Regions from separate parts of the Variovorax sp. RA8 genome, predicted to be linked through region 1. Evidence: riboswitches for the same ligand, from Rfam matches in the RefSeq annotation. Region 1 holds a riboswitch; the other holds the start of a gene.

What was found. A riboswitch is a leader RNA that binds a small molecule or an ion and turns the genes downstream of it on or off. The one in region 1 is predicted to bind glycine.
Region 2: linked by a shared signal. The riboswitch ahead of E5P3_RS03390 (D-amino acid dehydrogenase) and the one ahead of gcvT (glycine cleavage system aminomethyltransferase GcvT) in region 1 are both predicted to bind glycine.

What each region holds. Positions count from the first base shown of each region.
Region 1 covers NZ_LR594662.1:3,150,979-3,154,378, forward strand. The annotation lists gene gcvT (glycine cleavage system aminomethyltransferase GcvT) at 1-1,171, opposite strand, end outside; glycine riboswitch at 1,208-1,316, opposite strand; glycine riboswitch at 1,329-1,431, opposite strand; gene E5P3_RS14800 (hypothetical protein) at 1,451-2,338, opposite strand; gene E5P3_RS14805 (TRAP transporter large permease) at 2,613-3,400, opposite strand, start outside.
Region 2 covers NZ_LR594662.1:708,994-712,393, reverse strand. The annotation lists gene E5P3_RS03400 (helix-turn-helix domain-containing protein) at 1-26, shown strand, start outside; glycine riboswitch at 166-273, shown strand; gene E5P3_RS03395 (FAD-dependent oxidoreductase) at 354-1,598, shown strand; glycine riboswitch at 1,639-1,743, shown strand; glycine riboswitch at 1,748-1,855, shown strand; gene E5P3_RS03390 (D-amino acid dehydrogenase) at 1,949-3,217, shown strand; gene E5P3_RS03385 (LysR family transcriptional regulator) at 3,220-3,400, opposite strand, start outside.

The DNA of each region.
Region 1 (3,400 bases):
AGCCACGGTAGTAGCGCGCCGGCACGAAAGGAAGCGTGCTGACCTCCATCGGCACCGGCTTGCCGCGCACGATGGCCTGCAGGCGGGTGCCGGGCTGGGCGTAGGCGAGGGCGACATAGCCCATCGCGACGGGCCGGTCGACCGTGGGGCCCAGCAGGCCGCTGGTCACCTGGCCGATCGGCAGGCCCTCGAAGGACTCGAGCAGCGTGCCGTCGCGCACCGGCACGCGCTCCAGCGCCACCAGGCCGACGCGCTTGCGCTTGAGCGTCTCGTGGTCGACATGGCCGGCAGCGCCGGTGTCGGCCGTGAGTTGCGCCAGCACCCGGGCCGCGCCCGGAAAGCCGCCCTCGCGCGCGCCGCCGCTGCGCCGCACCTTCTGGATCGCCCAGTTCAGCGAGGCCTCGACGGGGGTGGTGGTGGTGTCGATGTCGTTGCCGTAGAGGCACAGGCCGGCTTCCAGCCGCAGCGAGTTGCGTGCCCCCAGGCCGATGGGCTGCACCTCCGGCTGCGCCAGCAGCAGCCGGGCCAGTGCCTCCGCGTCGCGGGCGGCGACCGAGATCTCGAACCCGTCCTCGCCGGTGTAGCCGCTGCGGGTGGCGAAGGCCGCGATGCCGTCGATCTGCACCGCGCCGCCGGTCATGAAGACGAAGCGCTCGATGCCGGGTGACAAGCGCGTCAGCACTGCCGCGGCCTGCGGCCCCTGCAGCGCGAGCAGGGCGTGATCGGGCAGGGGCTGCACCTGGCAGCGCTGGCCGATCTTCGCCTGGATGTGCGCGATGTCGTCGGCCTTGCAGGCGCCGTTGACGACCACGAAGATCGAATCGTGGCCCTCGTTGAAGAACATCAGGTCGTCGAGGATGCCGCCCTCGTCGTTCAGCAGCAGGCCGTAGCGTTGCTTGCCCGGCGCCAGGCCGATCACGTCGACCGGCATCAGGGTCTCGAGGGCGGCAGCGGCGTCGGGCCCGACCAGGCGCAGCTGGCCCATGTGCGAGATGTCGAAGAGTCCCGCGGCCGTGCGCGTGTGCTTGTGCTCGGCCATCAGGCCGGCGGGATACTGCACGGGCATCGAATAGCCGGCGAAGGGCACCATGCGGGCGCCGAGCGCCACATGCAGGTCGTACAGCGGGGTCTTTTGCAGATCGTCGGAAGCGGAGGCCAAGGCACTCTCCATCAGGGGCAGTCCGGATCCATGGCGTTCAAGCCATGGGCCACCCCTGCTGTCCGCTTTACCTGAGAGATTCGCCCCACGATCGAGGTTTGCTCCTTCGGTGGGCGGCTTCACTCAAGCAAAGCCGCCTCTCTCCAGCAAGGAAACGCCCGGAAACACGGGCGCCTCGTCAGTCCTTTTGCCTGAGCGTTCGGGCCTTTCGTTCGATGGGCCCTGCGCCTTCGGCGGCCCCGCGATGCGAAGCTCTCTCCTGACTCGGAAGAGTGTAAAACGAAACAGGCCCTACGACCGTTCCAGCCGCAGCCGGCGCAGCAGGAATTTCTCCCACAGCTTGTCCGAGAGGAACTGCAGGGAGCGCCGGATGTGCTCCCGTGCATTGCGGGCGTCGTAGGGCGAGCGGATGTCGGCGCCCAGTTGCCGGGCGCGCAGGCTCAGCATGTGCTCCGACAGGCAGCAGCGCGCCTTCATGCGCAGGTCCTCGAAGTTGTCGGGCCCGAGCGGGTTGGCCTTGTGCCATTCGTGGTCCCACTTGAAGCGGCGCTTCTTCTGCACGCCCTGGCCGTCGTCGCTGATGAGCCAGGCGGACACGAAATCGACATAGGCCTCGCCCACATGGTCGCGGAATACGCCCCGGCCCGGTTCGAAGCGCTCGTTGACCAGCGAATCCAGCAGCGCGTTGCCGGGCGACAGGGTGCCGAGCCGATGGCGCAGCGTGTCGTTCATCGCGAAGCAGTAGGTCGATACCCATTCGAGCAGCGGCCCCATGGGGGTCATGGTCGAGCGCGGGAAGTCGTTGATCTCGCCGAACAGCCACGGGCCCGGATGCAGCGCCAGCTTGCGGATCTCGCCGCCGAAGCGTTCCAGCCGGCGCTCGCTCCAGGCGTGGTTGAGGGCGACCGTGTCGTTCGAGAACAGCCAGACGTCGGGCTGCTCGCCGCGAGCGAGCAGGGTTTCGATGCCGCTGTCCCAGCCGGAGAACTCCCGGTTGCTGTTGTCGCCGGGGACCACCAGGCCCTGCTCGGAGGCCATGCCGGTCGCGCTTTCGGCTGGCCTGGCACGGGCGTTGTCGACGATCACACTCGAGAAGCGGTCGCCGTCCTGGGCCAGGCGGGTTCGCAATTTTTCCAGCACCTGGAGCGAACGGTCGCGGTGCTGATCGCCAAACTCCAAGTGAACGAAACCGTAGCTTGTCATGCGTGCAGGGGAGAGAAGGAAAACGGTCGCGGCCGCGCAAGATGTTACCGCTTCAATGCGGCAAACGGCGGCGCTGGCCGCGAGAAGCGGCTGCAACCCTTCAGAGCCTATTCAAGAAGAAGGGGTGTCGTTTGTCAGCGAAGACGCCGTGTCGCGATCCACGCTGTAACCCCATGTTGTTCTCGGTGCAGGGCCTGCTCCGCCGGCAGCAGGCGCAGGATGCGATCGCGGATCGAGGACACCCGCGCGGCTACTTCGCATAAACGAGATCGCGCAGCCCCAGCGAAATGCCCGGCACGTAGGTGATGACCATCAGGCAGGCCAGGATCACCAGCACGAAGGGCACCAGGTGCCCGACGATGCGGTCCAGCGAGATGCGCGCCACCGTGCAGGCCGCGAACAGGTTGACGCCGAAGGGCGGCGTGATCATGCCCAGCGCCAGGTTGACCACCATCACCAGCCCGAAGTGCACCGGGTCGATGCCGAAGTGCATGGCGACAGGAGCAAGGATCGGCGCCAGCACGATGATGGCCGCGCTGGTTTCGATGAACATGCCGATGATGAAGAGCGCCGCGTTGACGCCGAGCAGGAACATGGCCGGCGACTGCAGCACGGCCTCGAGCCAATGGCCGATGGCCTCCGGCACGCCGGCGCGCGTGATCAGGAAGGCGAACAGCCCTGCGTTGGCGATGATGAACATGATCACCGACGACGAGATCACCGACTTGCGCAGCACCGCATAGAGTTGCGGCAGCTTGATCTCGCGGTAGATCAGCATGCCGACGACGAGCGCGTAGAGCACGGCCACGGCCGAGGCCTCGGTGGGCGTGAAGATGCCGCCGTAGATGCCGCCGAGGATGATCACCGGCATCAGCAACGCCCAGCCCGCTCGCCAGGTGGCCACGCCCACGCCCAGGCGGCCGTCGCCGTCGTTCTTGCCGAGGCCCTTGAGCTTGCAGTAGAGATAGACGAACGCCATCAGCGCCAGGCTGATCAGGATGCCGGGGCCGAAGCCGGCGATGAACAGCTCGCCGATCG
Region 2 (3,400 bases), 2.4 Mb from region 1:
TGTTCACCCGCCTGCGCCGTTCGTGACAACCGTCCAAGAAACCGGTTTCAAGCTAGAATCCCCGCTTGCAGCAGGTAAGCGGATGCCCGCCATCCCACCGTCGGCGAAAACTCCCATGAACGCCCAAGCGGTAGACCCACGCGGTTCGATCACTGCTGCCTTCGTCAATCGCCGACTGGAGAGTCATCACCCCGCGTGATGCGCCGAAGGAGCAAATCCGTTGCGACAGCGCAGCGGGTGAATCTCTCAGGCACCAAGGACAGGGGGAGCGGCAAAACTGGAACCCGGGTCCAGGCGCCTCCCAAACCGGGTGCCGCGGCTCGCCGTTCATGCCATCCCATAAGGATTCGGACATGCGCGTGCTCGTACTCGGCGCCGGCCTGCTCGGCGTCACATCGGCCTATTACCTGCAGCAGCTGGGCCACGAAGTGACCGTGATCGACCGGCATGCGACGCCCGGGGCCAAGGCCCGCGGCCTCGCCGCCGCCGGCCTCTCGCCGGATGCCGCCCGGCTTCTCCAGCAGTCGTCCCTCGCCTGGCCCACGCAGGCCGGCTGGAAGGCGCTTCGACGCCAGCTGCGCGGTCGCGTGGGCCGATGGCTCGACCACGCGTTCGGCCCCTCGCCCCGCTTCAATCCCCTCGAGCACCTGGTGCGGCTGGGTGCCTACAGCCGCGCCAGCGCGCGCGCCCTGCGCGATGAGGTCGGCGTGTCCGGCGGCGCGCGCAATGCGGGCGTGCTGAGCTTCTACACGGATGCCAACGCCTTCGAGGGCCGCCTGGCGCGCCAGCCCCGCTGGGACGCGCTGGGCTGCGAGGAGCGGCTGCTCTCGGCAGAGGACGCGCTCGCGCTCGAACCCGCGCTGAGCGGCGCGCGCGAGGCGCTGGCGGGCGCGGCCCATGCGCTCGACGACCCGTCGCGCGATCCGGCCCAGTTTGCCGCGGGCCTCATCTTCCTGTGCCGCGCGGCGGGCGTGCGCTTCCTGACGCGGCACCAGGTGCTCTCGCTGCACGAGGGCGCCGGCCGCATCGACCATGTGAAGGCGCTGGACGCCCATGGCCGCCCCGTCAGGCTGCAGGCCCAGGCTTATGTCCTGGCGCTGGGCGCCTCCAGCGTGACGCATGCCGAGCAGTTGGGGATCGCGATGCCGCTGCGCTTCATGCGCGAACACATCCTCACCCTGCCGATCAAGGATCCGGCGCGCGCTCCGCGCATGGCGCTGCGCGATTGGCAGGGCCGGCTGCGCATTCGCCGCGTCGAGACACCGGCCGGCGACTGCCTGCGGGTGTCTACGACCGTGCACGCCAAGGCCGGCGCCGGGAGCGAGTCCGACCCGGAGTGCTTCGAAGCGATGCTGCTCCGGGTCGAGAAGATGCTGCCGGGCGCCGTGGACGCCGGCCAGGCCGGCTTCGAGACGGCCCTGCACGCGGTGAGCAGGAGCGGCCTGCCGACCATCGGCAAGACCCGACTGCGCAATCTCTTCCTCAACTCCGCGCCGGGCGCGCGCGGCTGGATCAACGCCTGCGGCGCCGGCAAGTCCATCGCGCGCATCGTGAGCGGCCTGCGACCGGAACTGGAGTTCGCCTTCCGCCGCTTGTAGCAGGCTGCGCTTGGTAGGGCGCAAAGGGCCACCTACAATCCGCAGCACTGCAGGAGAGCGGGTCGACGTCAAGACGGCCCCACCGAAGGCGCAAACTCCCATAAACGCTCAGGTCGGCTCGCAACGATGAGCCTGTACTGCACCAACTGTCAGAGCCGTCTGGAGAGCCATCGCGCCACGCGCGATGCACCGAAGGAGCAAATCCGCTGCGGGCGCAGCGGATGAATCTCTCAGGTACCGAGGACAGGGGGAGCGGCAACTCGGACGCGTGCGCCGGTTGCTTTCTCTTTCTTCACAAGCTGCCGTTGCCTTCCCCACGTCCGAGCGCTGCAACCTGAAAGGTTCCTGCAATGCGCGTGATCGTTCTCGGCGCCGGCCTGCTCGGCGTCACCTCGGCCTACTACCTCCGCCAACTCGGCCACGAAGTGACCGTGATCGACCGGCAGGCCACGCCAGCCGCCGAAACCAGCTTCGCCAACGGCGGCCAGATCTCGGTCAGCCATGCCGAGCCCTGGGCCAATCCTGGTGCACCGCTCAAACTGCTGCAATGGCTGGGCAAGGAAGATGCGCCGCTGCTCTTCCGCCTGCGCGCCGACCTGCGCCAGTGGCTCTGGGGCCTGGCCTTCCTGCGCGAGTGCACGCCTGCGCGCACCCAGCGCAACATCGAGCAGATCGTGCGCCTGGGGACCTACAGTCGCGAGCTGCTGCAGCAGCTGCGCCGCGACAAGGGACTGCAATACGACCAGCGCACCCAGGGCATCCTGCACTTCTACACGACGCAGAAAGAATTCGACGCCGCCCTGAAGCCGGCCGAGCAGATGCGGGCCCTGGGTTGCGAGCGCCGCGTGGTTTCGGCCGACGAAGCAGTCCGCATCGAGCCGGCTCTGGCCCACATCCGGCCGCGGCTGGCCGGCGCCACCTACACGGCCGAGGACGAGTCCGGCGATGCCAACCGCTTCGCGCGGGAACTGGTCGCGCTGGCCGTGGCCGACGGCGTGCAGTTCCTCATGAGCCACACCGTCACCGCGCTGCGCGAAGCGGGCGGGCGCATCGACCATGTCGAAGCCACCGATAGCGAGGGCCGATTCCAGCGCATCCGCGGCGATGCCGTGGTGCTGGCGATGGGCTCGCTGTCCCCGCTCCATGCCGCGCCGCTCGGCATCCGGTTGCCGATCTACCCGGCCAAGGGCTACTCGGTCACGCTGCCGGTGAAGGACGCCTCGAAGGCGCACCAGGTCTCGCTGACCGACGACGAATACAAGCTCGTCTTCTCGCGCTACACCTCGGAAAGCGGCGACCGGCTGCGCATTGCAGGCACGGCCGAACTCAACGGCTACGACCGCGACCTCAACCGCGTGCGCTGCGAAGCCATCGTGCGGCGCGTGGAAGAACTCTTCCCCGGCGCTGGCGACACCACACGGGCGCAGTTCTGGACCGGCCTGCGCCCCGCCACGCCGAGCAACGTGCCGCTGATCGGCCGGACGCGCCTGCCCAACCTGTTTCTCAACACCGGCCACGGCACGCTGGGATGGACCCATGCCTGCGGCTCGGGCCACGCGATCGCGCGCATCGTGAGCGGGCTGAAGCCCGAGGTCGACTTCGCCTTCGTCGGCGCCTGAGCTCAGTCGTCGCGGATCAGCGCCTGCATCAGCGCGCGCAGAATGCCCAGCGCCGGCGCCTCGGTGCGCCGGCGTAGCGTCACGAGGCCGAAGCGGGCCACGGCGTCGAACGGCGGATTCATCTTCAGCTCGACCAGCCCGGGCGCCGCCGCGCGGACCGCCAGCAGCACGGCGTCGCTCTGG